DNA from 4 places in the Porphyromonas gulae genome. Region 3 is predicted to be linked to each of the others. Evidence: riboswitches for the same ligand, from Rfam matches in the RefSeq annotation. Region 3 holds a riboswitch; each other region holds the start of a gene.
What was found. A riboswitch is a leader RNA that binds a small molecule or an ion and turns the genes downstream of it on or off. The one in region 3 is predicted to bind cobalamin.
Positions count from the first base shown of each region.

Region 1: linked by a shared signal. The riboswitch ahead of HQ49_RS04025 (4-hydroxyphenylacetate 3-hydroxylase family protein) and the one ahead of HQ49_RS10130 (ABC transporter substrate-binding protein) in region 3 are both predicted to bind cobalamin.
Region 2: linked by a shared signal. The riboswitch ahead of HQ49_RS09805 (anaerobic ribonucleoside triphosphate reductase) and the one ahead of HQ49_RS10130 (ABC transporter substrate-binding protein) in region 3 are both predicted to bind cobalamin.
Region 4: linked by a shared signal. The riboswitch ahead of HQ49_RS03265 (TonB-dependent receptor) and the one ahead of HQ49_RS10130 (ABC transporter substrate-binding protein) in region 3 are both predicted to bind cobalamin.

Region 1 covers NZ_JRAT01000012.1:119,096-125,181, forward strand. The annotation lists gene HQ49_RS04020 (D-2-hydroxyacid dehydrogenase) at 1-586, opposite strand, end outside; gene HQ49_RS12610 (hypothetical protein) at 920-985, opposite strand; partial or broken gene HQ49_RS12070 (DUF1661 domain-containing protein) at 1,002-1,094, shown strand; cobalamin riboswitch at 1,443-1,645, shown strand; gene HQ49_RS04025 (4-hydroxyphenylacetate 3-hydroxylase family protein) at 1,948-3,408, shown strand; gene HQ49_RS04030 (NifU family protein) at 3,481-3,765, shown strand; gene HQ49_RS04035 (acetyl-CoA hydrolase/transferase family protein) at 3,771-5,066, shown strand; gene HQ49_RS04040 (4-hydroxybutyrate dehydrogenase) at 5,116-6,086, shown strand, end outside.
Region 2 covers NZ_JRAT01000029.1:43,158-49,243, reverse strand. The annotation lists gene HQ49_RS09820 (Rne/Rng family ribonuclease) at 1-1,051, opposite strand, end outside; gene HQ49_RS09815 (HU family DNA-binding protein) at 1,372-1,650, opposite strand; gene nrdG (anaerobic ribonucleoside-triphosphate reductase activating protein) at 1,762-2,253, opposite strand; gene HQ49_RS09805 (anaerobic ribonucleoside triphosphate reductase) at 2,286-4,682, opposite strand; cobalamin riboswitch at 4,773-5,029, opposite strand; gene HQ49_RS09795 (DUF6427 family protein) at 5,453-6,086, opposite strand, start outside.
Region 3 covers NZ_JRAT01000031.1:35,852-41,937, forward strand. The annotation lists gene HQ49_RS10115 (S-ribosylhomocysteine lyase) at 1-466, opposite strand, end outside; gene HQ49_RS10120 (5'-methylthioadenosine/adenosylhomocysteine nucleosidase) at 491-1,177, opposite strand; cobalamin riboswitch at 1,700-1,888, shown strand; gene HQ49_RS10130 (ABC transporter substrate-binding protein) at 2,047-3,222, shown strand; gene HQ49_RS10135 (FecCD family ABC transporter permease) at 3,219-4,253, shown strand; gene HQ49_RS10140 (ABC transporter ATP-binding protein) at 4,261-5,262, shown strand; gene HQ49_RS10145 (adenosylcobinamide amidohydrolase) at 5,286-6,086, shown strand, end outside.
Region 4 covers NZ_JRAT01000010.1:18,433-24,518, forward strand. The annotation lists gene HQ49_RS03225 (TonB-dependent receptor) at 1-238, opposite strand, end outside; tRNA gene HQ49_RS03235 (tRNA-Gly) at 664-736, opposite strand; tRNA gene HQ49_RS03240 (tRNA-Leu) at 785-869, opposite strand; tRNA gene HQ49_RS03245 (tRNA-Gly) at 886-958, opposite strand; tRNA gene HQ49_RS03250 (tRNA-Tyr) at 993-1,075, opposite strand; gene HQ49_RS12575 (DUF1661 domain-containing protein) at 1,157-1,249, opposite strand; gene HQ49_RS10635 (DUF1661 domain-containing protein) at 1,218-1,424, shown strand; gene HQ49_RS03260 (PGN_0703 family putative restriction endonuclease) at 1,462-2,388, shown strand; cobalamin riboswitch at 2,455-2,695, shown strand; gene HQ49_RS03265 (TonB-dependent receptor) at 2,891-5,164, shown strand; gene HQ49_RS03270 (sirohydrochlorin cobaltochelatase) at 5,192-6,073, shown strand.

The DNA.
Region 1 (6,086 bases), on a different contig from region 3:
CCTCCATACTATCGGCCTTTTCTATATAAGAGGGTAACTCCATTGGGGATTTGGACGTATGTACCAATATCTTCATGCCGAATCCATGTGCCATTTCCGCTACACGCGTACCTATTGCCCCAAGTCCCACGATAGCCATCGTCAGCCCGTTCAGTTCTATCTGATAAGTATCGCGAGCAATTTGCTCGTAATCGTTCTGCCAGCAACCATCTTTCACCTGTCGGGATAGTCCTCCGATCGGCATGGCTATGTGCAGCAGATGCGAGATTGCCATCTGGGCTACTGATTCTGTGCTATAGCGAGGGATGTTCGTTATGGTGATACCACGCCGGCGAGCAGCATCCATATCTATAAGATTAAGGCCTGTAATCATCAGTCCGATGCAACGTAGGTGGGGCATCCTTTCCATGTCGGTCGCAGTTACAGGTGTCTTGTTGGTCAGCAGTATTTCAGCATCGGCAGCACGCAGAGCCAAATCCTCCGGACGGGTGTATTCGTAAAACACGCATTCGCCCATTTCTTCGATACCGCTCCAATCCAAATCTCCGGGTAGGGCTGCATAGCTGTCTGCTATCACTATCTTCATCGGTATATCCTTTTAAGAATGAAACAGCATAGTGCTTTCGGTTGTTTGTGCTATCTAATATATAATGCCCGGTGTGTAGTAGAGTAAGTCCTATTCCAAAAGAGAAAATTTGTCGCCCATTACAAAACTGAATATTAGATTGCACATTTTGCACATTCCTGTGTCAAGTGCTTACGGGGGAGACAATATTCATCGTTATCTCAATGTCAAATTCACGCTGAAATACCTTATAGAGGACTTTTCCAACCTTATTATTGTCGGCATTTTTCATGACGATCGCGTATCTCCAGTCTTGTATTCACAAGTGACTGAAAAAATTCACATTAAGCATTTTCACGCGCTTTTCATACAAATTTCTATTTCCTCGCTCTGAAAAACGTGGCGCGTAAACTTTTTCACTACGGCGCGGGAAGTAAAAATTTTACGCGCCGGAACGAAAAAAATCTCGCGCCACTATTGCAGGAAACACAGACCGGAATTGGAGCATTTTCGGTTCGTATTGCCATGAGCGCATAATGTAGAGATTGATTTTTGAGATTAGGAAAAGGCTAACCAAGAACATTCAACGACAAGAAAACCCCAAAACGCCCCCACTTTTACTCCGTCCAAATCAAAACACAAGCAGCAGCATACAAGGAAAGAAAGCAAACATACTCGTAGTTCACAGTGAAGGTCAAGCTCTAAGCATTACCCCCTTCTTTCCGAACAGGTTCCATTCCACAAATAATCTCTTCCCAACCTGTAACTTGGCCTAAAACAGGAAGAAAAACAGACCCTTACGGTGTGCATGAAAGAGACCCTCCATGAAATCCATATTTTTTTCTTCAATTTTCCGCACAAGTATAGATATAATGAATATCTTTGCCGTGTCAATGGTTTTCTAGGCCGGTCTTTCTGGTCTAGGATGAAAAGGGAATCCAGTGAAAATCTGGAGCTGTGCCCTCAGCTGTAAGTTCAGATATAAGGGTTTTGCGATGGGAAAGCCACTATACAAGATCGTATGGGAAGGCAGCAAAACCTTGAATAAGTCAGAAGACCTGCCATTGCAAGCGTTCTCTTTGGATCTCAGGGATTAGAGATAAAGAAGGGTCTGTGTTACATTTGATTGTTGTATTCACGTGAATTGTCGAAGGATATTGATTCTTTTCGACTTTTTTCGTGTTTTTTCGGCATATCAAAGTCTATTCAAGCACCGGACGTATCCTCTTTTAACCGCTCTATCACCTGTAAACCACCAAAAGAACCCAAGCTCATGGCTATACAAGGAATCCAAAACTTTTCCTCGAGGAGCCTGAAACGCATTAGAATCGACTAAAACAGAAATAAAGCGAAAGTTTTATCACTTAAAGAGCAAAGAAACTATGATGACTAGCGAACAGTACGTAGAAAGTCTTCGGAAACTTAATCTGAAGGTCTATTTCATGGGTGAAAAGATCGATAATCCTGTAGATCACCCCATGATTCGTCCCTCAATGAATTCAGTAGCTATGACTTATAAGCTTGCTGAGATGGACGAATACAAGCATTTAATGACAGCAACTTCAAACTTGACTGGTAAGCAGGTGAATCGTTTCTGCCATCTACATCAGAACACAGAGGATCTGAAAAACAAAGTGAAAATGCAGCGTCTCTTGGGGCAAAAGACAGCGTCATGCTTCCAGCGCTGCGTAGGAATGGATGCTTTCAATGCCATCTATTCTACTACTTATGAAATGGACCAAGCTCTTGGCACCACTTATCACAAGCGTTTCATCGAGTACATGAAATATGTACAAGACAACGACTTGGTTGTAGACGGAGCCATGACAGACCCCAAAGGGGATCGCGGTCTATCGCCCTCGGAACAAGCCGATCCGGATCTTTATCTGCACATTGTTGAAGTTCGTGAAGATGGGATCGTCGTTTCGGGTGCAAAAGCACACCAGACCGGAGCAGTCAATTCGCACGAGCACCTCATTATGCCGACGATTGCTATGCGTGAAGCTGATGCTGATTATGCCGTTTCTTTTGCCGTTCCCAGTGATGCAGAAGGCGTTATCATGATCTACGGTCGCCAGTCATGTGACACTCGTAAAATGGAAGAAGGAGCCGACATCGACCTCGGTAACCCTGAATTCGGTGGTCACGAAGCTCTTGTTGTATTCGACCGCGTATTCGTACCCAACGACCGCGTATTCATGTGCAAAGAATACCAGTTTGCAGGTATGATGGTAGAACGTTTCGCAGGATACCACCGTCAGTCTTATGGAGGATGTAAAGTAGGTGTTGGTGACGTACTTATCGGTGCAGCCGCTCTTGCAGCTGACTACAACGGAGTACCCAAGGCATCTCACATTAAGGATAAACTCATTGAGATGATCCACCTGAATGAAACCCTGTATGCTTGCGGTATCGCATGCTCTTCAGAAGGAACTCAAATGAAAGCCGGCAACTATATGATCGATTTGTTGCTAGCCAATGTTTGTAAGCAAAATATCACCCGTCTTCCTTACGAAATAGCTCGTCTGGCAGAGGATATTGCAGGAGGTTTGATGGTAACCATGCCTTCCGAACAAGACTTCCGCCATCCGGAAATAGGCCCGATCGTAAAGAAATATCTTGCAGGTGCAACGGGCAAATCGACAGAAAACCGCATGCGTGTTCTGCGTTTGATTGAGAATATCACGTTGGGAACAGCTGCCGTCGGTTATCGAACCGAGTCTATGCACGGAGCCGGATCACCTCAGGCTCAGAGGATTATGATCGCTCGTCAGGGAGACCTCGAGGGCAAGAAAAAACTTGCACGAGCAATTGCTCATATCGACGAATCACTCGACAAGTAATCGGCTCTCGTTCACTTATCTGTTTGATGTATTTAGAAGACGGATTATAACGCAGCCGTGAAACCGGATACAATGACAGAAGAAATAGTCGAACTCGTACTGCGCGAGCGGATCAGTCCGCTACTGCGCAGTCACGGGGGCGACTTATCTTTATCTCAAATCAAGGACAATACCGTTTTCATACGGTTTTCCGGAGCATGCCGATTCTGTCCGGCAGCAAATGAGACAGTAGAAAAAATCGTTCAAGCCATGATACGCGAATACTTCAAGGATGACAACATCGTTGTCATTCTCGAAAATAGTGTCAGCGATGATTTGCTGGAACAAGCCAAGAATATTTTGAGAAAACCCAAATAGCTTTTATGAAAGACGTATTGGCGGAATATGCCTCCCGAATTGTTTCGGCCGAAGAAGCCGTTAAACATATTAAAAATGGAGAACGGGTAGCTTTGTCACATGCTGCCGGAGTTCCTCAGAGTTGTGTAAATGCACTGGTACAACAAGCCGACCATTTCCGGAATGTCGAGATTTATCATATGCTTTGTCTCGGCGAAGGGAAATACATGGCACCTGAAATGGCACCTCATTTCCGCCACATAACCAATTTTGTGGGTGGCAACTCTCGTAAGGCAGTAGAGGAAAACCGAGCCGACTTCATTCCGGCATTCTTTTATGAAGTGCCATCGATGATTCGCAAAGACATCCTCCACATAGATGTCGCCATCGTTCAGCTTTCCATGCCTGACGAGAATGGTTACTGCAGCTTCGGAGTATCCTGCGATTATACCAAACCGGCAGCAGAAAGCGCTCATTTAGTTATTGGGGAAATCAATCGCCAAATGCCATACGTACACGGCGACAACTTGATTCACATATCGAAGTTGGATTACATCGTGATGGCAGACTACCCTATCTATCCTCTTGCAAAGCCGAAAATCGGAGAAGTGGAAGAAGCTATCGGACGTAATTGCGCCAAGCTCATTGAAGATGGTGCTACACTCCAACTCGGTATCGGCGCGATTCCTGATGCAGCTCTGTTATTCCTCAAGGACAAAAAAGATCTGGGAATCCATACCGAGATGTTCTCGGACGGTGTTGTCGAATTGGTACGCAGTGGAGTAATCACAGGGAAGAAAAAGACACTCCACCCCGGAAAGATGGTCGCAACCTTCTTAATGGGAAGTGAAGATGTGTATCATTTCATCGACAAGAATCCCGACGTAGAACTTTATCCCGTAGATTACGTCAACGACCCCCGAGTAATTGCCCAAAACGACAATATGGTTAGTATCAATAGCTGTATTGAAATCGATCTTATGGGACAAGTCGTGTCCGAATGCATAGGAAGCAAGCAATTCAGCGGAACGGGAGGTCAAGTAGACTATGTTCGTGGAGCAGCATGGTCTAAAAACGGGAAAAGCATCATGGCAATTCCCTCAACGGCCAAAAACGGTACCGCTTCTCGAATTGTACCACTGATTACTGAGGGTGCTGCGGTAACCACTCTCCGTAATGAAGTCGATTATGTTGTAACCGAATACGGTATAGCACAACTCAAAGGACGGAGTTTGCGCCAGCGAGCAGAAGCTCTTATCTCCGTGGCTCATCCGGACTTCAGGGAAGAGCTGATGGAACATTTCCACAAACGTTTCGGATAAGACGAGAGGAAAAAGCTTAGGATTATTACAAAAACTCAATAATACTATTATGCAACTTTTCAAACTCAAGAGTGTAACACATCACTTTGACACTTTTGCAGAATTTGCCAAGGAATTCAACCTTGGAGAACGCGACTTGGTAATTACCAACGAGTTCATCTATGAACCGTATATGAAGGCATGCCAGCTCCCCTGCCATTTCGTTATGCAGGAGAAATACGGGCAAGGCGAGCCTTCTGACGAAATGATGAACAACATCTTGGCAGACATCCGTGATATCCAGTTCGACCGTGTAATCGGTATCGGAGGGGGTACGGTTATTGACATCTCTAAACTTTTCGTTCTGAAAGGATTAAATGATGTACTCGATGCATTCGACCGCAAAATACCTCTTATCAAAGAGAAAGAACTGATCATTGTACCCACGACATGCGGAACAGGTAGCGAGGTGACGAACATTTCTATCGCAGAAATCAAAAGCCGTCACACCAAAATGGGATTGGCAGACGATGCCATTGTTGCAGACCATGCCATTATCATACCTGAACTACTGAAGAGCTTGCCTTTCCACTTCTATGCATGCAGTGCAATCGATGCTCTTATCCATGCCATCGAGTCATATGTATCTCCTAAAGCCGGTCCATATTCACGCCTTTTCAGTGAGGCTGCTTGGGATATTATCTTGGAAGTATTCAAGAAAATCGCCGAACACGGCCCTGAATACCGCTTCGAAAAGCTGGGAGAAATGATCATGGCCAGCAACTATGCTGGTGTAGCCTTCGGAAATGCAGGAGTAGGAGCCGTCCACGCACTATCCTACCCGTTGGGAGGCAACTATCACGTACCGCATGGAGAAGCTAACTATCAGTTCTTCACGGAAGTATTCAAAGTATACCAAAAGAAGAATCCTTTCGGCCATATAGTCGAACTCAACTGGAAGCTCTCCAAGATATTGAACTGCCAGCCCGAATACGTGTATCCGAAGTTGGACGAACTTCTCGGATGCCTTCTTTCCAAGAA
Region 2 (6,086 bases), on a different contig from region 3:
CCACTACGATGATACCACCCATATCGCGCAGGCGCAGTTGTCTGGCCAGCTCTTCGGCTGCAGCCATATTGACATCGACGGCCGTCGCTTCCTGTTCGGTACTGCCACGCGAGCGATTTCCACTATTGACATCCACCACGTGCATGGCTTCTGTCTGCTCGATAATCAGATAAGCACCACTCTTATACGTAACAGTACGCCCGAAGAGGGCTTTGATCTGCTTCGTAATGGCAAAATGGTCGAAAATGGGTAGTTCGCCCTGATAATACTGCACGATTTCCTCCCGTCCCGGAGCTATCAACTCGACATAGTCGCTCAAACTGTCCCGAAAAGCCTTGTCATTGACGATGATGCTCTGGTAAGAGGGATTGAAATTGTCCCTCAAGAGCCCCAAAGTACGGCTGGCTTCCTCATAAACAATGGACGGAGCCTTGGCACGCAAAAGTTTCTTGATATTGTCGTCCCAGCGACGAAGCAGGCTCTGCAGCTCTTTGTCCAATTCGGATGCCCGTTTTCCTTCAGCAGAAGTGCGTATGATAACACTGAAATTCTTGGGCTTGATGCTGATAATCAACTGTCGCAGGCGTGCTCGTTCTTCGGCAGAACGAATCTTCTGAGACACCGACACCTTGTCTGCAAAGGGTACCAAAACCAATGAGCGGCCGGCAAAAGAAAGTTCGGCTGTCAGGCGTGGTCCTTTAGTGGAGATCGGCTCTTTGGCTATCTGCACCAAGATCTGCTGTCCGGCCTTGAGTACATCTGCGATCTTCCCTTCTTTGGGCAGGTCGCTACCGAGAGGCACTTTGGACAGGGATGGAATCGATTTGCTTTTTGTCATCATCTCCATCATCTTCTGCTGAGCATCGAAAGTCAAGCCCAAATCGAGATAATGAAGAAATGCGTCCTTCTTGTATCCTACATCCACGAAAGCAGCGTTCAGACCGGGCATCACCTTCTTCACTTTACCGAGGTAAATATCCCCCACGGCAAATGAAAGATTGCGCGGTTCACGTTGAAGCTCCACGAGTTTACCATCCTCCAAGACGGCCATAGATACCTCTTTGGGCTTCACGTCAATTACTAATTCGCTGTTCACTTAATGATAGGATTGTCTTGATGATTATAAATACAAGTAAGCAAATACGGCCTGTGGGCGGAGCGGTACTGATACGGAAATCAGACCACAAAGTACTCGCTCACAGACCGCATTTGCCGAGAATAATTCGAGATGGAATATTTTCGTCTCTTTTATTTCTTCTTTTTATGGCGATTCTTCTTCAGTCTCTTTTTACGCTTGTGCGTAGCCATCTTATGTCTCTTTCTCTTCTTTCCGTTAGGCATAATGCTTTATGTTTTATTGTTAAACTATGATTAGTCTTGTTTCATCTGACTCATAAAGATTTTCGAAGGCTTAAACGCCGGAATATTCCTTTTGGGGATGATGATAGTCGTCTGCTTCGAAATATTACGTGCTGTCTTCTCAGCTCTTTCCTTCACAATGAAGCTACCAAATCCACGGAGATATACATTATCTCCTTCCGAAAGGGAGTCTTTGATGGTGTCCATGAACGACTCCACGACTTTCAGGGTTGTTTCCTTATCAATCCCTGTCGACTTCGCAATAGCGTTCACTACGTCAGCTTTCGTCATAATACTATGCTCAGAATTAAATGGTTGAGTTTCTTTTGTTTTAGGTCTGCAAATATAGTGCTTTTTCTCTTAGTTACTTTACTCCGGCATTTTTTAGTTTACATGGTGAATTCAATTCTCTTGCAGCCGAATAATACGCTGGTTGCTGCTGCCACGCCATAGTAAAGTGGGGTCGAACAGCTCGCGCACGAATGGGCCATCGACCAAAACATCGATCAAAGCAAGAGGAGCGGAAAGCATCGAATCAGCCTTCAACTGCTCGAGTGTATATCCTGTATAGCACCATATCGGCAAGATACAGGATGCACGCAGCCTCTGTAGCAGACAGGTAAGTCCGGCAGGATTGTAAAAGGGATCACCTCCAGAGAGTGTGATCCCATCCAATAGGGGATTGGCATTGATCTCTCGGATGATATTGCCGAGGATCGAGTCCGTCATCAGTACACCGGCTTCCGGATCCCAACTGGAAGGATTGTGGCAACCGGGACATGCGTGGCGACAACCAGCCAAATAAATAGAATAGTGCAAGCCCGGTCCGTCGCAAATAGTTTCACGATAGACGTTCAGCAGCCTGATGCCGTATGATTCGATGCTTTCGGACACCTGCTCCCGCGCTTGGTGGCGTTTCTAAAGCATTATAGGTGTTTTACACGATCGTGCTCTTCGGCCTGTTTGGCTGAATTCCATGTATCGAGGCTTCCTGTCAGATAGCCGGTGATACGTCGCAGACGAGCTATCCGATCGCTGCCGCATACAGGACATTTGTCGTAAATCACACCTTTGAAACCACAGCCCTTGCAGGTGTCCACAGGATGATTGATCGAGCCATAGCCGATATTTTCGTCCTTCATCATCTTGACAATCTTCAAGATAACGGACACATTCTTCTTGGCTTCGCCATCCAACTCTACATAAGTAATGTGGCCGCCACCAGTAATAGCATGGAAAGGAGCCTCGCACTTGATCTTCTCGGCTATACCTATCGGTTCGCGAACATCCACATGGAAAGAATTGACGTAATAGTCCAAATCCGTTACCCCGGGAATAATCCCATAGCGTTTTCTATCCATTCGGGTAAAACGACCGGAAAGACCTTCTGCCGGAGTAGCCAAAACAGAGTAATTCAGACGATACTTCCGTTTATACTCCTGAGCGACATCATTCATGACCGAAATGGCATCGTATAGCGTATTCCAAGCTGCCTTGTTGTGAGCATGTCCTTCACCATAGATGGCCACCATCGCGTTGTGCCCACCGATAAAACCGATACCAAGAGTACCGGAATTGATGACATCGCCGACTTCTTCGTTCGGTTGTAAGGCAGCACCACCCTTCCAAACATCATTCCCCATCATGAAAGGGAATTGGCGCGCTAATGCTGTACGCTGATAGCAATAGCGGTCATAGAGTTGGTCTGCAATGAGTGTAGACATTCGGCGGACACCCTCCAGGAAGAGAAGACGTGCTTCACTGCGGATCGTTTCCTTGTCGCCATCAGGGCAGTTCTCCTCTGCTTCATGTCTGGCTTCGATAGCCAAACGGGGAAGGTTCATGGAGGTAAAAGAGAGATTGCCTCGTCCGATCGATGACTTCGGTCCGTTTACATTGTCAAATACTCTCGTACGACAACCCATGGTAGCCACCTCTTGCAGATAACGTTTGGGATCGTCTGCTCGCCAACCCTCATGCAGATTGAATGGCGTATCGAGAAAGACGAAATTCGGGAAGAGGGCTTTGGCCGTTGTGGCACAAGCCTTCAGCAGCAAATCGAAGTTCGGAGCAGAGAAAAGAATCTTACCGGCGATCGCGTCATCGAAGTTTTCCAATGCCAACTTTACATCCGCTTCGGAATAGTTGATCCCCTCTTTGACTTTGAAGATCTGAATCGGGAAGATGGGTACTTCGCCATGCCCCAAACCTTCCTCCGTAGCACGTAACAGCTCCTCCATCACCATTCGACCTTCGGGCGAAGTATCGGTGCCGTAATTGATGGAGCTGAAAACAACCTGATTGCCTCCACGAGAGTGCATCGTATTCAAGTTGTGAATGAAGCCTTCCATAGCCTGATGCGTATCCTTACGCGTCTTTCGGAAAGCTGTGGCAAGAGCGATCTCCACCTCTGTACTCGAAAATGGAAAAGACGCCGCACAAAGTCCCTCATATAGCCTCCCGGCCTCCTGAGGTGAATCTGTCAAAAGCGGCGTTAGGTTCCGAATAGCCTTGGGAAGAGTCGTACTTAAGTCGGTATTGGTTGGCTGCCGGAGCTCGAGCACGAAGCGGAGACGCTCTATGAGATGCGTGACGAACGATTTGTGCACACCCGGAGCCATGAAGAAATCAAAGGCCGGGATAGCTTGTCCGCCATGCTGTTCGTTCTGATTTGTCTGGAATATGATAGTAGCCAGCGTTGCATAGCTATGGATATTCTGCGGTGTACGGATACTGCCGTTTTTTGTGCGGAATCCCCGTTCGTAGAGGTCTGCTATGTCGTACTGGACACATGTAGTCGTTTTCGTCGGATAATAGTCCAAATCATGAATATGTATATCTCCTGCCCTGTGCGCTCTGCTATAACGCAGCGGAAGCAGATATTTGCTGGCATAGTCCTTGGTCACTTCCGAAGCAAAAGTCATCATCTGGCCTGCAGGGGTATGCGAGCTCATGTTGGCATTGCCCAGATTCACATCGTTCTTCTCTATCGTTACGATGCCGTCCATCGTATGCTTCATGGAGGTACGCTTGTCACGCTCTACGGTGCGCCACTCACGATAGATGATATATTTCTTGGCTATAAAAGGATTCAAACGCATCAGTTCCTCCTCGACACGATCCTGTATTTGCTCCACGGTGACAAGCTCACCGCTCTGACGGGCAAAATCGGTTACGGACTGGACAATATTGTCGATACGTGCAGCTTCTTCGTGCACACCCCCTGCGCGATAAGCCTTGATTATCGCCTGACGGATTTTCTCCGGATCGAACGACTGCACATGACCATCACGCTTTACGATGCGAAGGATTACCTCTTCCATTGTAATACGTTATTGTAAAAAAATACTTTCCGAGATCTATTCTCTTAGTGCCGGGGAGACTCCTTTCCTCGAGGTCTTCTCTCCATACTTTATAGGCAACTCGTAGAGGCAGGTATTCTGGCTTACTTCATCTCTTTTCTGTTTGTCGCGCCTTCCCATTCAGCTCCACCTGTAGTAGAGAATGAACAGTGGCATCATTTGGAAAGCGACAAGAGTCCGCCCATCAAAAACCGACACGGCGGTAGAAGCTTACAGCAGCGGGACTGCTCGGGATTCTCACCCGATTCCCTCTTACACCCCACTCAACTTGTTCGAGACGAGCAGGGACCACTACGATGGGAACAAAGATATTGTTTTTTATAACAACAGCAAACGGACAACTCGGCATTTTGGGCTATATATGATAACAATTTCAGGCCAAAACGAGGAATCCCCCAAATGGACATCAAAAACAGAAAACAAACTCATAGACAATAAGATAGGAAATAAAGCTCCCTTTTTTAGCATGAAGCAATTGAGCTTCATAACATCGTCGAACGGCATCATAAAATCCTGACTCCGAAAGGCTATAGGCAAGCAGCTGTTAGTCCCCAAAAAGCAGACCAAAATCAGCTCAATTACGGTGCGTAAATTCTAAAATTGTGGCGCCAAAAAAATTTCGTTTACGGGCGTAAATTTTTTCTACACGGTCTGAGAAAAAAAATTTTCTCACGCCACGTTTTTCAGAACCGGGAAAAGGAGTTTTTAGGTGTGTGACGTGTACTGAAAAATCAAAGGAAAAAAGATGACACGAATAGAGAGATGGGAAAGGCAAGGAGGATAAGAGAAATCAGGATATTGGCAGGACGGCGACTCTGAGAATACAGGAAACGCGCTCCATGTACCGATATGGGGAATGTAGCCAAATAAAGAAATCCGTCCGAAGCAGCAGGCATGACTGCAGAAAGCAGCAGCATATAGCAACCGGCACACAAAAGGCTAAAGAAGTAAATACGTGCGATAACTTTTTCTCTCGTGTATGTCAGCTGCAAATAGACGAAGGAGATAAGATACAACGCCAACAAAAGAGACGGATACAACCACTTCCAAGCACTTACGTGGGAAGTCGGATAGGAAAAACCCCACTGGCTTAGAAGGTTAAGATTGTCGATAATGTACTGCTCCTCTCCTAACAATAGGAACAAAGGAAGACAACACCACAGAGGGAGAAACAGTCCGAAGAAAAAAGCAAGCAGATTTTTGAAAGACAAACTCTTCATCGGATAAAGCTGTATGAGCATAAACGGCACAAGAAGCAGAGATGGAGACCAAAGCACGGCAGAAAGTCCGATACAAAAGCCTACGTTGAGGGTCTTTCGCGGAATATTGCTATACCCATAAGTGCCGAACAGACAGAACAAGAGT
Region 3 (6,086 bases):
TCAGGTTCTCCTCCGTCGCCACATCGAGCACCTCACGCAGGTATTTCTCGGCCTCATATTTGGCCATTGGCAGGTTGTGCAGCAGGCAGTTGCCACAGTCGCGTGGCTCCGTACCCGGCACTTCTCCCTCGAAGTCTCTGATGAAGCGGAAAGTCTCTTGCATAAGGGGCAGTATATCCTTCGACACATAATCACCTCGCATCAGAAAGTAATTGCCTGTAAGGCAACCCATCGGCCCCCAGAAAACGATCCGGTCCTTATAGAGCGGATGATTGCGCAGATAAGTTGCGGCCAAATGTTCGATCGTATGCAGTTCGGGTGCTCCAAGCACCGGTTCGCGATTGGGCTCTTTCATTCGAATATCGAAAGTCGTAACCACCTCTCCTCCCACATAGTCCTTGCGAGAGACATATATGCCTCGTTTGAGACGAATATGATCTAACTGAAAACTGGGTATTTTTTCCATCTCCATATCGGGATTGTCTGATTTCTACATTGCACTAAATACTCTTTCGAGAATAGAAAAGGTAGCCGGAGAAGCCTTGCACCAGAAGTCCATATACTCCGCGAAGTTATCCCGACCTTCGCCGGCAATATCGCTGATAATACGCACGGCGATGAACGGGACTCTGTATATATACGCAGCCTGAGCCAGCGCTGCAGACTCCATATCCACGGCAATGGCATCGGGAAAAGTACGACGGACAAAGTCCTGCTCCTCCGATGACGACAGGAAACGATCGCCACAGCAGACCACACCTTCTCGGACAGGTACCGGAAGCGAACGAAAAAGAGCGAGAAGGCCCTCCGAAACGGGATAATACAGGGGAAAGCCCTGCACCTGCCCCCAAGCGACATCGGCTCCGCACGACACATCGTGATAGCACACAGCCGTGGATACTACCGTATCATGGACAGCCACATTCTGCCCCAATCCTCCGCTCACGCCTATATTGATGAGGTAGTCGGGACGATAGCGGTGGATCAGTTCTCCGGCACAGACAGCAGCAGCCACCTTCCCTATTCCGCTCAGGGCATATATAACGCGGTGTCCTCCGACAATTCCGACGACGGCACGGAAAACCGGATCCCGTATTTCTTCCTTATTTTCGAGGATGTCCGGTAGCAGGCGAAACTCTTTCTCCATGGCTACTACCACACCGATAGTCTTGTTCATTGCTGTACGGGCTTCTATTCTTCGATCGGCCAAAGGTATATCATCTGTCGCAATTATGTTTGTATGCAGAGTTGTCAGCTGCATATCCCCTTTAGAGTCGTTCGAGAGAATTCGTCCGCATGGGGATGCCGACAAAATTGCCGAACGAGAAAAGCGCAAATCGTGGTGCGCAAATTCCGGAAAAGTCGCGCCAAAAAAATTTCGATCCCACGCGTAAAATTTTCACTTCCCGAACCAAAGTGAAAAAGTTTACGAACCACGTTTTTCGGAACGTGGGAAAAGAAAATTTTGGTGTGCAAAAAGGTTGAGCAATCTCCGCGGCTATGCCTCGCCGAACGTGGGAGTTTTTTCAAAAGAGAGTTGGCCGGCGATCATAGCAGCCTGCGCATGCCCCCGGAGCGTCCCGGGCGACACTATTGGTAATGTCACAGTCTGTCAGTATCTTTGTGTCAGATTGGATTCATAGAAGACGGTAAGCCGATGCCTCCCGGCATGACTTATCATTGAAAGCCGATCCGCATATGTACGGTTCACAAAGCGGACTTTCCCGTCTGTCGGGAAGTCTGCCGAATGATTAAAAGGGAATTTGGTGCAAAGCCAAAACTATCCCCGTAGCCGTATGGTCGTACCTGTCGCTACAGAACGATGCCACTGCGCGCCGGCGCGGGAAGGCGTAGCGATTTAGGCCGAGTCGGAAGACCTGCCGTACATGGCGAAAGGATGCTGCCATTTTTTGGGGCCGGTATCATACAGTATTAATTCTTTCGGGTCGAAGAGGATTGATTCACATCGGGCAGTTGCTTCCGCAAGGGTATGGCATAGTCTGAGAATCCGTTTTATTCGTCTCGAATCAGACTAACGATTCAGCTATGTCCAAGAGGTTCGGATGGCTCATCTATGCGTTTATCGCCTTCGCCCTATACTCCTGCAACGGCTCTTCACGAGGAAGAGGATCCCGAGCAGAAACAGTGTCGATAGACACGGCCGATTTTAATTTCCCTGTCAGATTCGAATATGCCAAAGGCATACAGGCCGTCAATCATACCGGCTACAAAACCATCTATATATTCCATCCGGACAAGTCCGACACGATGGCCGTCTATATCCTTTATCCCCGTGACGGCAAACGTCCTGCGACAAGACATCCCAAGGCCCTCTATATCCCCGTACCGGCACGCAGTATAGCGTGTCTGTCCACGACACAAATAGGCTCGCTTCCCCTACTCGATCAGATAGACAAACTGGTGGGTTGCATCAACCTGAAAAACATTTGCAACGCCGACATCCGCAGCCGCGTAAAGAAAGGCTATGTACAGGAGATCGGCACCGGTATGACCAAAAATATAGAGCAGATAGCCGGACTCCGCCCGGAGATCCTCCTGCAGGATTTATTCCACATCTCAGACAAGGACGAAGAGCTGATCGCATCGGGCATCAACACCGTATTATACAACGAATGGAAAGAGCGGGATCTGCTCGGCCGTGCCGAATGGATGAAGCTGACGGCGATGCTCCTCGGCTGCAACCGTCGTGCTCATGAGGTTTTCGAACAGATAGAATCGGAGTATGCGGATGCTCGCAAATTGGTAGCAGATAAGACCGACACCATTGCCATCATGTACGGGCAGGATTATAGTGGGACTTGGTATCTGCCCGGAGAGTACAGCTACAGTACAGCCATGTTCAGAGATGCACGAGTATCTTTCGACTATGCAGCCGGCAAAGTCAGTAGCCAGCCGTGCAGTTTCGAGTATATTTTCAGTCGCCATCGTCACGCCGGAATCTGGATATGTACGATGATGGGAAACATCAAGACAATAGATGAATTTCTCGCTCTGAACGAACGCTACCGACATTTCGATGCCACCCAAACCGGCAAGGTCTACATCGACCGCAAGCGCGTGAACGAGAATGGGGGCAATGACTACTGGGAGAGTGGACTGTATCGTCCCGATCTTTTGCTCAAAGACATCATCAAAATCACTCGGCCGGAGCTTCTGCCCGAGTACGAGACTTCATACTGGATAGAACTGAAAAGGCCATGACGCGGTCCTCATTGATATTCGGCACACTCTTTCTACTGACTGCCGTGGCTTTCGTGGCCGACCTCATATGGGGCAGTCTGGATATATCGCCGGCCGACGTGCTGCAAGCTCTGACCAACGGATCGGATATGCAAACGACCAATGACTATGTCATTCGCAATTTCCGTCTGCCGAAGGCTCTGACCGCTCTCTTTGCCGGTGCCGGCATATCCATCGCAGGTCTGCAAATGCAGAGTCTCTTCCGCAATCCCCTGGCCGACACCTCCATTCTGGGGATCAACAGCGGAGCAGGCCTTGGCGTGGCTCTGTATATCATGTCGTTCGCTATCATTCCGGGCCTCAGTCTGTACTCCGGCTCGGCTGACACATGGGGCGTAGCCACGGCAGCCTGCATAGGTTCCATGCTGGTACTTCTACTCATCTCGGCTGTAGCAGCGTGGCTCAGAGATATGGTCTCGGTGCTGATTGTCGGAGTAATGGTCGGCTTTTTGGCCAGTTCGTTTATATCCATTCTCCAGTTCTTTTCCGACAATGAAATGCTCAAAGGGTATCTGATCTGGTCTTTCGGCAGCGTGGCCGGCACGACATGGCGACAGCTATCCCTGATGATCCCCATCGTTTCGGGCGGTCTCTTCCTGTCCATGCTGATGCCCAAGTATATGAATGCGCTCAACATAGGAGAGAACTATGCTCGTAGCGTAGGTATCCACGTGGAGCGAGAGCGAATTATTCTGATCGGCATCACGAGTATCATTACCGGAACGATTACGGCTTTTACAGGCCCTATTGCCTTTTTGGGGATAGCCGTACCTCACTTCTCACGCATCCTATTCAAAAGTTCGGACTACCGCATACTGCTCCCCGGCACCATGCTGTGCGGTGCTCTGCTGATGCTCGTGTGCGACATGATCACGCAGGTACCGGGCAAAGGCTTTGTATTGCCGATCAACGCCATCACCTCGATGATTGGTGCTCCCGTAGTAATCATGACGATCGCTCGCAACCGCAAAAAGCGTTTAATCTTCAACTGAACAGGCGATGATCCATACCGACAATGTGACCCTGACGGGACTATCTACCGGATACCGAAGCAAGAAAACGGAGCGCATCGTATCGAAGCTAATCGACCTTTCCATGCTTAATGGCGAACTGGTAATGCTGATGGGTCCGAACGGCTGCGGCAAATCCACGCTCATGCACACCATCGCAGGATTACTGCCGCCTATTTCGGGGAATATCACCATTGCAGGACGCGACATACACGGTCTCCGCATGAGAGAGAAAGCCAAGATGCTCAGTCTGGTACTGACCGACAAAATAGCAGCGACGAATCTGACTGTTCGGGATATTGTCGTCATCGGACGCTATCCCTACGTCAATTATCGGGGTAGCCTGACCGCAAAGGACAAGGAGATTGTGAATGAATCGCTCATAGCATGCCGACTGATGGGATTCGAGTCGCGCCAATACGGGGAACTAAGCGATGGAGAAAAACAGCGTGTAATGATAGCCCGCGCTTTAGCCCAACAGACTCCCGTGATGCTTCTTGACGAACCTACGGCACACCTCGATCTGCCAAGCCGTCTGGAGGTGATCATCATGCTGCGCGAATTGGCACGCAAAACGAACAAGAGTATCCTCGTTTCTACCCACGAAATGGATCTGGCCCTGCAATGGGCGGACACGGTATGGCTGATGAACAGCCAAGGGGAGATTTGTCGTGGGGCACCGGAGGATTTGGTACTGAACCACTGTTTTGAAAAAGTATTCGGCAACGAAACTCTTTCCTTCAATATAGACAGCGGAGCCTTCTCCGTCAAACATAAAACGGCTACACCTGTTTCTGTAGAAGGACAGGGTGCTGCCTACAAATGGACACTGAGCGCTTTGCACCGGAATGGCTATGTGGAATCTGCAGATGCCTCCAGTCGCAAAATCACCGTGGGAGAGGGCTGCTGGATTCTGCAGGAGGGCGATTCCTCGAAAAGCTTCGACTCCATCGGCTCCTTGCTACAAACGCTGCACGCTCACCACGAATGAATGCTTGTGAAACAAACAATTATATGCAAAACCCTACGATAGATTTCGACAAAGAAACGCCTCTGTTTTTTAGTCCTATGGGCGATCCTCTTTACCACTTGAAAGAAAGTATGATCGTTCGCTTCGCAGGACGCAGAGGAGTCGTGAGCACCTGCAATCTCAACGGCGGCTACCGAGAAGACCTCCGCTACGCCTTCAACAACAGTTGCGGGAGGGATCCCGACGTAATAGCCAAACGCTCTGTCGGGATGCGAGGAAAGACCCTGACCGAACACTACGCCGCCTTAGCGGAAGAATTGGGTCTGCCTCTTGACAAAACAACGGGCATGGGTACTGCTGCCCTGATCGAAAATACGGCAACCTCCTCCCGCCAATACCACGGAGTAACGGTCATGGCGGTTGCCACGGCAGGTATAGATGTAAATGGGGGACGCGCAGGAGAACCTGCCGCATACAACGAATTTACCCAAACAGACCTGATTAAGCCGGGTACCATCAACGTATTCCTGTTCATCGACGCCTCATTGGATGCAGGAACACTAACACGCGCCCTCGTCACCGCCACCGAAGCGAAATCGGCAGCCCTGCAGGAACTGATGGCAAACAGCATGTATTCCGAAGATTTGGCCACCGGCTCAGGAACGGATTCGCTGATAGCCATCTGCAATAAGGAGTCGGAGATAGTGCTTCAGAATAGTGGCAAACACGTGCTTTTGGGCGAAATGATAGGCCAAAGCGTGAAAGAGGCTATTACGGAAGCCTTATCCCGACAGACAAAGATGACCCCTACACGTCAGGCTTCGATCGAATGGCAGACCAAACGC
Region 4 (6,086 bases), on a different contig from region 3:
TCATCCGAAACTCATAGTACCCTTTCAGATTCGTCGTTGCACCAGTTCCCGTGCCACGTACTTTGACGCCGGCGAAGGGGATCGGCTTGTCCCCACGGTCGAGGACATAGCCCGACACTCTGACGCTCTGCGCCATAGCTGCCTGGATGCACACCAGACAGGATAGCAGGATGAATGACAATCTGTATATACCGTTGGACTTCATATGCTTGTTCTTTCGGGGAATGACTTCCTTCATGATCTATTAACGTATCGGGTGGGGAAAATCGTTTGTCCCTCCCTCTTCTTTGCCGCCAAATGGAATCAAAATTCCATCGGAGCAAAAGTAATACCTAAAGCGCTTCGAAACCAACGATCCCCGAAAAACCTCAGTCCGCATGTCATAATGACACAGGATAAAAGGCTTGATAAAGAAGTTTTTGGATTGATCCCAAGAGAAGCCCTCGGGGCGATATGTGTCTCTGCCGACAATTTCGGAAAGGAACGCTTTCGGTGCCCGACTCTCTACGAATACGATATACGATAGACGCAAAAGAATCTACCCAAAGGCAAATAGAAAAATAGGTGGGGGAAGAAAATGTGAGGGGAAAAGGAGATGAATCGACTTTGGGGGAAATTACAAAACCTGTAGTTTTAGATGCTCCCTTATCGCTTTCGAAGTTGAGCGGAAGACGGGACTCGAACCCGCGACCCTAACCTTGGCAAGGTTATGCTCTACCAACTGAGCTACTTCCGCAGTCTATCCCGAAATAGTACTTCGGCAGAAAAAGAAAACGAAACCACGTACCCGGAGCGGGACTTGAACCCGCACAGCCGATAATGGCCAAAGGATTTTAAGTCCTTCGTGTCTACCATTCCACCATCCGGGCCCCTGATTTCAATAAGAGCGGAAGACGGGGCTCAAACCCGCGACCCTCAGCTTGGAAGGCTGATGCTCTATCGACTGAGCTACTTCCGCGACCTTAACGCTTGTTTTTGCAAAAAGCGAAGAGTGGGCAGTGATGGATTCGAACCACCGAAGGCGTAAGCCAGCTGAGTTACAGTCAGCCCCATTTGGCCACTCTGGTAACTGCCCATTGCTCTTTTGCGATTGCAAAGGTAGAAACAAAATCCAATTACGCAATAGTTCGCTCGGCAATTTTTTTCTGCCGCCTCTTCACGAACCACAAAAACGTCGTCTATCGAGCCAAAAAACGTGGCTCGAGAATTTTTTCGCTTTGGCGCGAGAACTGAAAAATTTACGCGCCACAACGAAAAACTTTTGGCGCGAGTTTTCGCCAAAACACGAACCGCAATTCGGCCGTTTCCGGCTCGAGAAAAAATATTCCGATTTCGCGTGGAATGAGCAAAAGATGTATCTCTACTATCTAATGACATCAAAAGAATTTTTGGTTGATAATCAACTATTATTTATAGCTTTATAGAGAAATCCTTTAAGTAACTTATTAAATATCAAGATTTATGAGTAGAAACTACCAAGCCAAACAACAGGAACGTCAAAAAAAATTGCGATTAGAATATTTGAAAATGAAAGGAGATAGGCACATCCTCGATGATGGCTGGGATAATATATTTGAGCCTATCAGAAAGTGCGTTGTAGAAAGCAGGATAAAGTGGTGGCGAGGGGAAATACCAACAGGGAGTATGTGCTCCTCACAGGTGGCTTGTATCAATCACCTTTTTTCTTTTCGAGATAATAAAGATGCCGTATTGGCTATTCTCAATGCTCTGCCAGGCTACGAGGGAAAATTTGAAGAAGTAGAGAAATATAAAGGACATCACATTTCTTTTGAAGAGGAGAGCGACTATGCGCGCAAAAGAATGGGGGAAGATCCCCAGCATCCAACCCAGATAGACGCTCTCATTCTTGCAAAAGATACGGATGGCAAACGCTGGATTATCCCTGTCGAATGGAAATACACTGAAAGCTATGGGCCAAAGTCTTTGTACAAAGAAGAGAGGGGTAATCGGTATAATGGATTGATATCCACGATAGGCTGCTTCAAGGAGGATAAAATAAAAGTAGAGGATCTTAAGAACTCTCTATTTTATATCAACCCATTTCATCAAATGATGAGACAAACCCTTTGGGCAAAACTTCTTACGAGTGATGAATGTACTGAGAAGGAACTAAAAGCAGATAAATATCTACATGTATTAGTGGTTCCTGATGTGAATGAACGACTTTATAAGCCCGAAAGGAGAGATAAAACGCTTAACCGATTGCACGACCTTGAACGATGGGAGAAAGAATATCTTGCTGACCCCTTACTATTTATCCGCATTGACCCCCAAAAACTTTTCGAGAATGTTCTCGATCAATTAGGGGAGAGGGAGCTGAAAGAATATTTATCTAAGAGATACTGGGGCGATAACGAATATAAGTAGGATGTGTCTTATTTGGGCAAGAAGCAGATTGTGCAATGCCTAACGTTTATATAAAAGCTATACTTTTGCGCTTGAAAAGACTGAAGTAACCGCTTTTCTTCTTGAAAGCGGTGCAAGGGAATCCGGTGCAATTCCGGAGCTGAGCCCTCAGCTGTAATGCTTCGAAGTCACTTCTCCGAATGAGGAGCGATAGGGTGGATGGTCAATCGCGATGGTCACTGTAGTAAAGGGTAGCCCGCTATGGGAAGGCCGACCAAGACCCGATAAGGAGCTGAGCCAGAAGACCTGCTTGAGTAGATTTGTTCTAATAGAACTCCAGGGATTGAGGAGCGTTTAGAAAAGAAGTATGCTGTCGATTTATTGCTCGCCCTTGCTTATTTCATGGCTTAGGTAGGTTGAGTGCAATGAGTCGTTCGGTAGTTTTCAGGGTTTGTCGGTTCCGATGATCTTTTTCTTTGCAGCATCCTTGTCCCGCTCTTATGTGACATTTTTAGTAACAGTTATGCGGACAAAAACTATCCTTTTTGCGATTATTTCTCTTATTGCTCTGTTGCCGTCTTCTTTGTTGGCTCAGAGCAAAGCCGTTTTAACCGGTAATGTGTCGGATGCCGAAACCGGAGAACCCCTTGCCGGTGCCCGAATCGAAGTCAAACACACTAATATAGTAGCCGGTGCCGATGCCGGCGGACATTTCGAGATCAAGAACCTGCCTGCGGGTCAGCATACTATTATCTGTTCGTTCGGCGGTTATGGACAAAAAGAAGAGGTGGTTGCCATCGAAGCCGGACAGACCAAAACGATCTCTTTTGCGCTGCGACTGCGCACAAACAACTTGGAGGAAGTCGTCGTTACCGGTACCGGTACACGCTACCGCTTGGCCGATGCGCCTGTGGCAACGGAAGTGCTGACGGCTAAGGAAATAGCTTCTTTCTCGGCTCCCACTTCCGAGACCTTATTGCAGGGACTGAGTCCTTCCTTTGACTTCGGCCCCAATCTGATGGGGTCTTTCATGCAGCTGAACGGCCTTAGCAGCAAGTATATCCTCGTCCTTATCGATGGTAAGCGCGTGTACGGCGACGTAGGCGGTCAGGCCGATTTGAGTCGTATATCTCCTGATCAGATCGAACGGATCGAACTGGTGAAAGGGGCTTCGAGCTCGCTCTACGGATCCGATGCCATCGCCGGCGTGATCAATGTGATCACGAAGAAGAATACGAACCGACTGAGTGCATACACCTCGCACCGTATATCGAAGTACAACGATCGTCAGACCAATACTTCGCTCGATATAAACATCGGTAAGCTGAGCAGCAATACCAACTATTTCTTCTACCATACGGATGGCTGGCAGAATAGTCCGCTCGAAATGAAAAAGAAGAAAGGATCCGGCGAACCGATCTTGGAGGAAACGTATAAGAAGACTTTCCGTGCACAAGAAAATCAGGGCATAAGCCAATCGCTTTCTTATTATGCAACGAACAATCTGAGCTTTACGGGAAATGTACAGTACAACAAGCGTCAGATCTTCACTCCGACCTTTTCCGAGAAGAAGACCTACGATTTGGATTATCGTGCTTTGACCGCTTCGCTCGGTACCAACTATCTTTTCCCCAATGGACTGCATACACTCTCTTTCGATGCCGTCTATGATCGCTTCCGTTTCGGATATTTGTATCACGACAAGGACAGCAGCGAGAGCCTGATCAACAACCAAGGTCAGACCGAGCAACCGACATTCTTCCCGGGTCAGCTGCGCAACAAAAACGATCAGATCCGATACACGATGGAGGCTCGCGGTATCTTTACTCTGCCTTATGCACAGAAGCTGACCGGCGGTTTGGAGTATTTCCGTGAGGAATTGATCTCTCCCTATAATCTGATTACCGACAAGGCAGACGCTTCCACACTCTCTGCTTATGTGCAGGACGAATGGAAACCGCTCGATTGGTTCAATATGACAGCTGGTTTTCGTCTGGTACACCATCAGGAGTTCGGTACACGAATGACGCCTAAGGTGTCCATGCTCGCCAAGTATGGGCCGCTGAACTTCCGCGCTACGTATGCCAACGGCTATAAGACTCCCACGCTGAAAGAGCTTTTTGCTCGGAACGAACTCAGCACCATGGGTTCGCACAATCTCTATCTCGGCAATGCCGACCTTAAGCCTCAGATGTCGGACTATTATGCTTTGGGCTTGGAGTACAATCAAGGCCCTATCTCACTCAGTGCGACGGTTTATGACAATGAACTTCGCAATCTGATTGCCTATGTGGATATACCGACCTTGCCGGAGCACGCAGCTCAGGGAATCAAGAAAACCAAACAGTATACCAACGTAGGAAAAGCCCGCAGCCGAGGACTTGATGTCCTGTGCGATGCCTCTATCGGCTGGGGCATCAAGCTGGGAGCCGGATACAGCCTCGTGGAAGCTAAGAATCTGGAGACGAATGAGTGGCTGGAAGGAGCTGCTCGCCATCGTGCCAATGTGCATGCCGATTGGGCACACTACTGGGGTAAGTACAGACTCGGTGTGAGCCTTTTCGGCCGCATTCAGAGCGAGCGTTTCTACAAAGACGGCAATGCTCCGGACTATACCTTGTGGCGACTCTCCACCTCTCATCGTTTCACCCATTTCCGCCACATCATACTGGACGGAACGCTGGGTATAGACAATCTCTTCGACTATGTGGATGATCGCCCCATGGGTGTCAATTATGCTACGGTAACGCCGGGGCGTACTTTCTTTGCTCAAATAGCGATTCGATTCAATAACTAATGTCTCACAAATTAATTAACAACAGTGATGAAAAGACTGATTTTAGCGACTTTGGGACTTATGGCCATTGCCATGCTCTCTTGTTCGAACAACAACAAGGATTTGGAGAACAAAGGAGAGGCAACTCTTTTGGTGACGTTCGGTAGCTCCTATAAAGCTCCGCGCGAAACCTATGCGAAGATCGAGAAGACTTTTGCCGCAGCTTATCCCGATCAAAAGATAAGCTGGACATATACGTCTTCTATTATCCGAAAGATACTGGCTCAGCAGGGTATCTATATCGATGCTCCGGATGAGGCTTTGGAGAAATTGGCCCGTCTGGGTTATAAGAAGATCAATGTGCAGAGTCTTCATGTGATTCCCGGTAGAGAATATGATGAGATGCTCGACTTTGTCAATAAGTTCAAGGCAGCACATACCGACATTACGGTGAAGATAGGGACCCCGCTCTTCGATACCGATGAAGATATGCGCGAGATGGCAGAGATCTTGCACAAGCGTTTTCAGCAGACAATAGAGAAAGGGGAAGCTGTCGTATTCATGGGACACGGTACCGAGCATGCTGCCAATGACAGATATGGTCGTATCAATAAGATCATGAAGAACTATAGCAAGTTTATGATCGTCGGAACCGTCGAGTCCGATCCTTCCATCGAAGATGTTATTGCCGAACTGAAAGAAACCGGTGCCACGGCCGTAACAATGATGCCGCTGATGAGTGTGGCAGGCGACCATGCTACGAATGATATGGCCGGAGATGAGGACGATAGCTGGAAGACGTTGCTGACCAATGCCGGCTACACGGTCTCTATAGACAAGCTGGACAATGGCAATTTTTCAGCTCTTGGAGATATAGAAGAGATCCGTAATATCTGGCTCAAGCATATGAAAGCTGCCTCTGCTCGCTAAGGACGGGCGGATA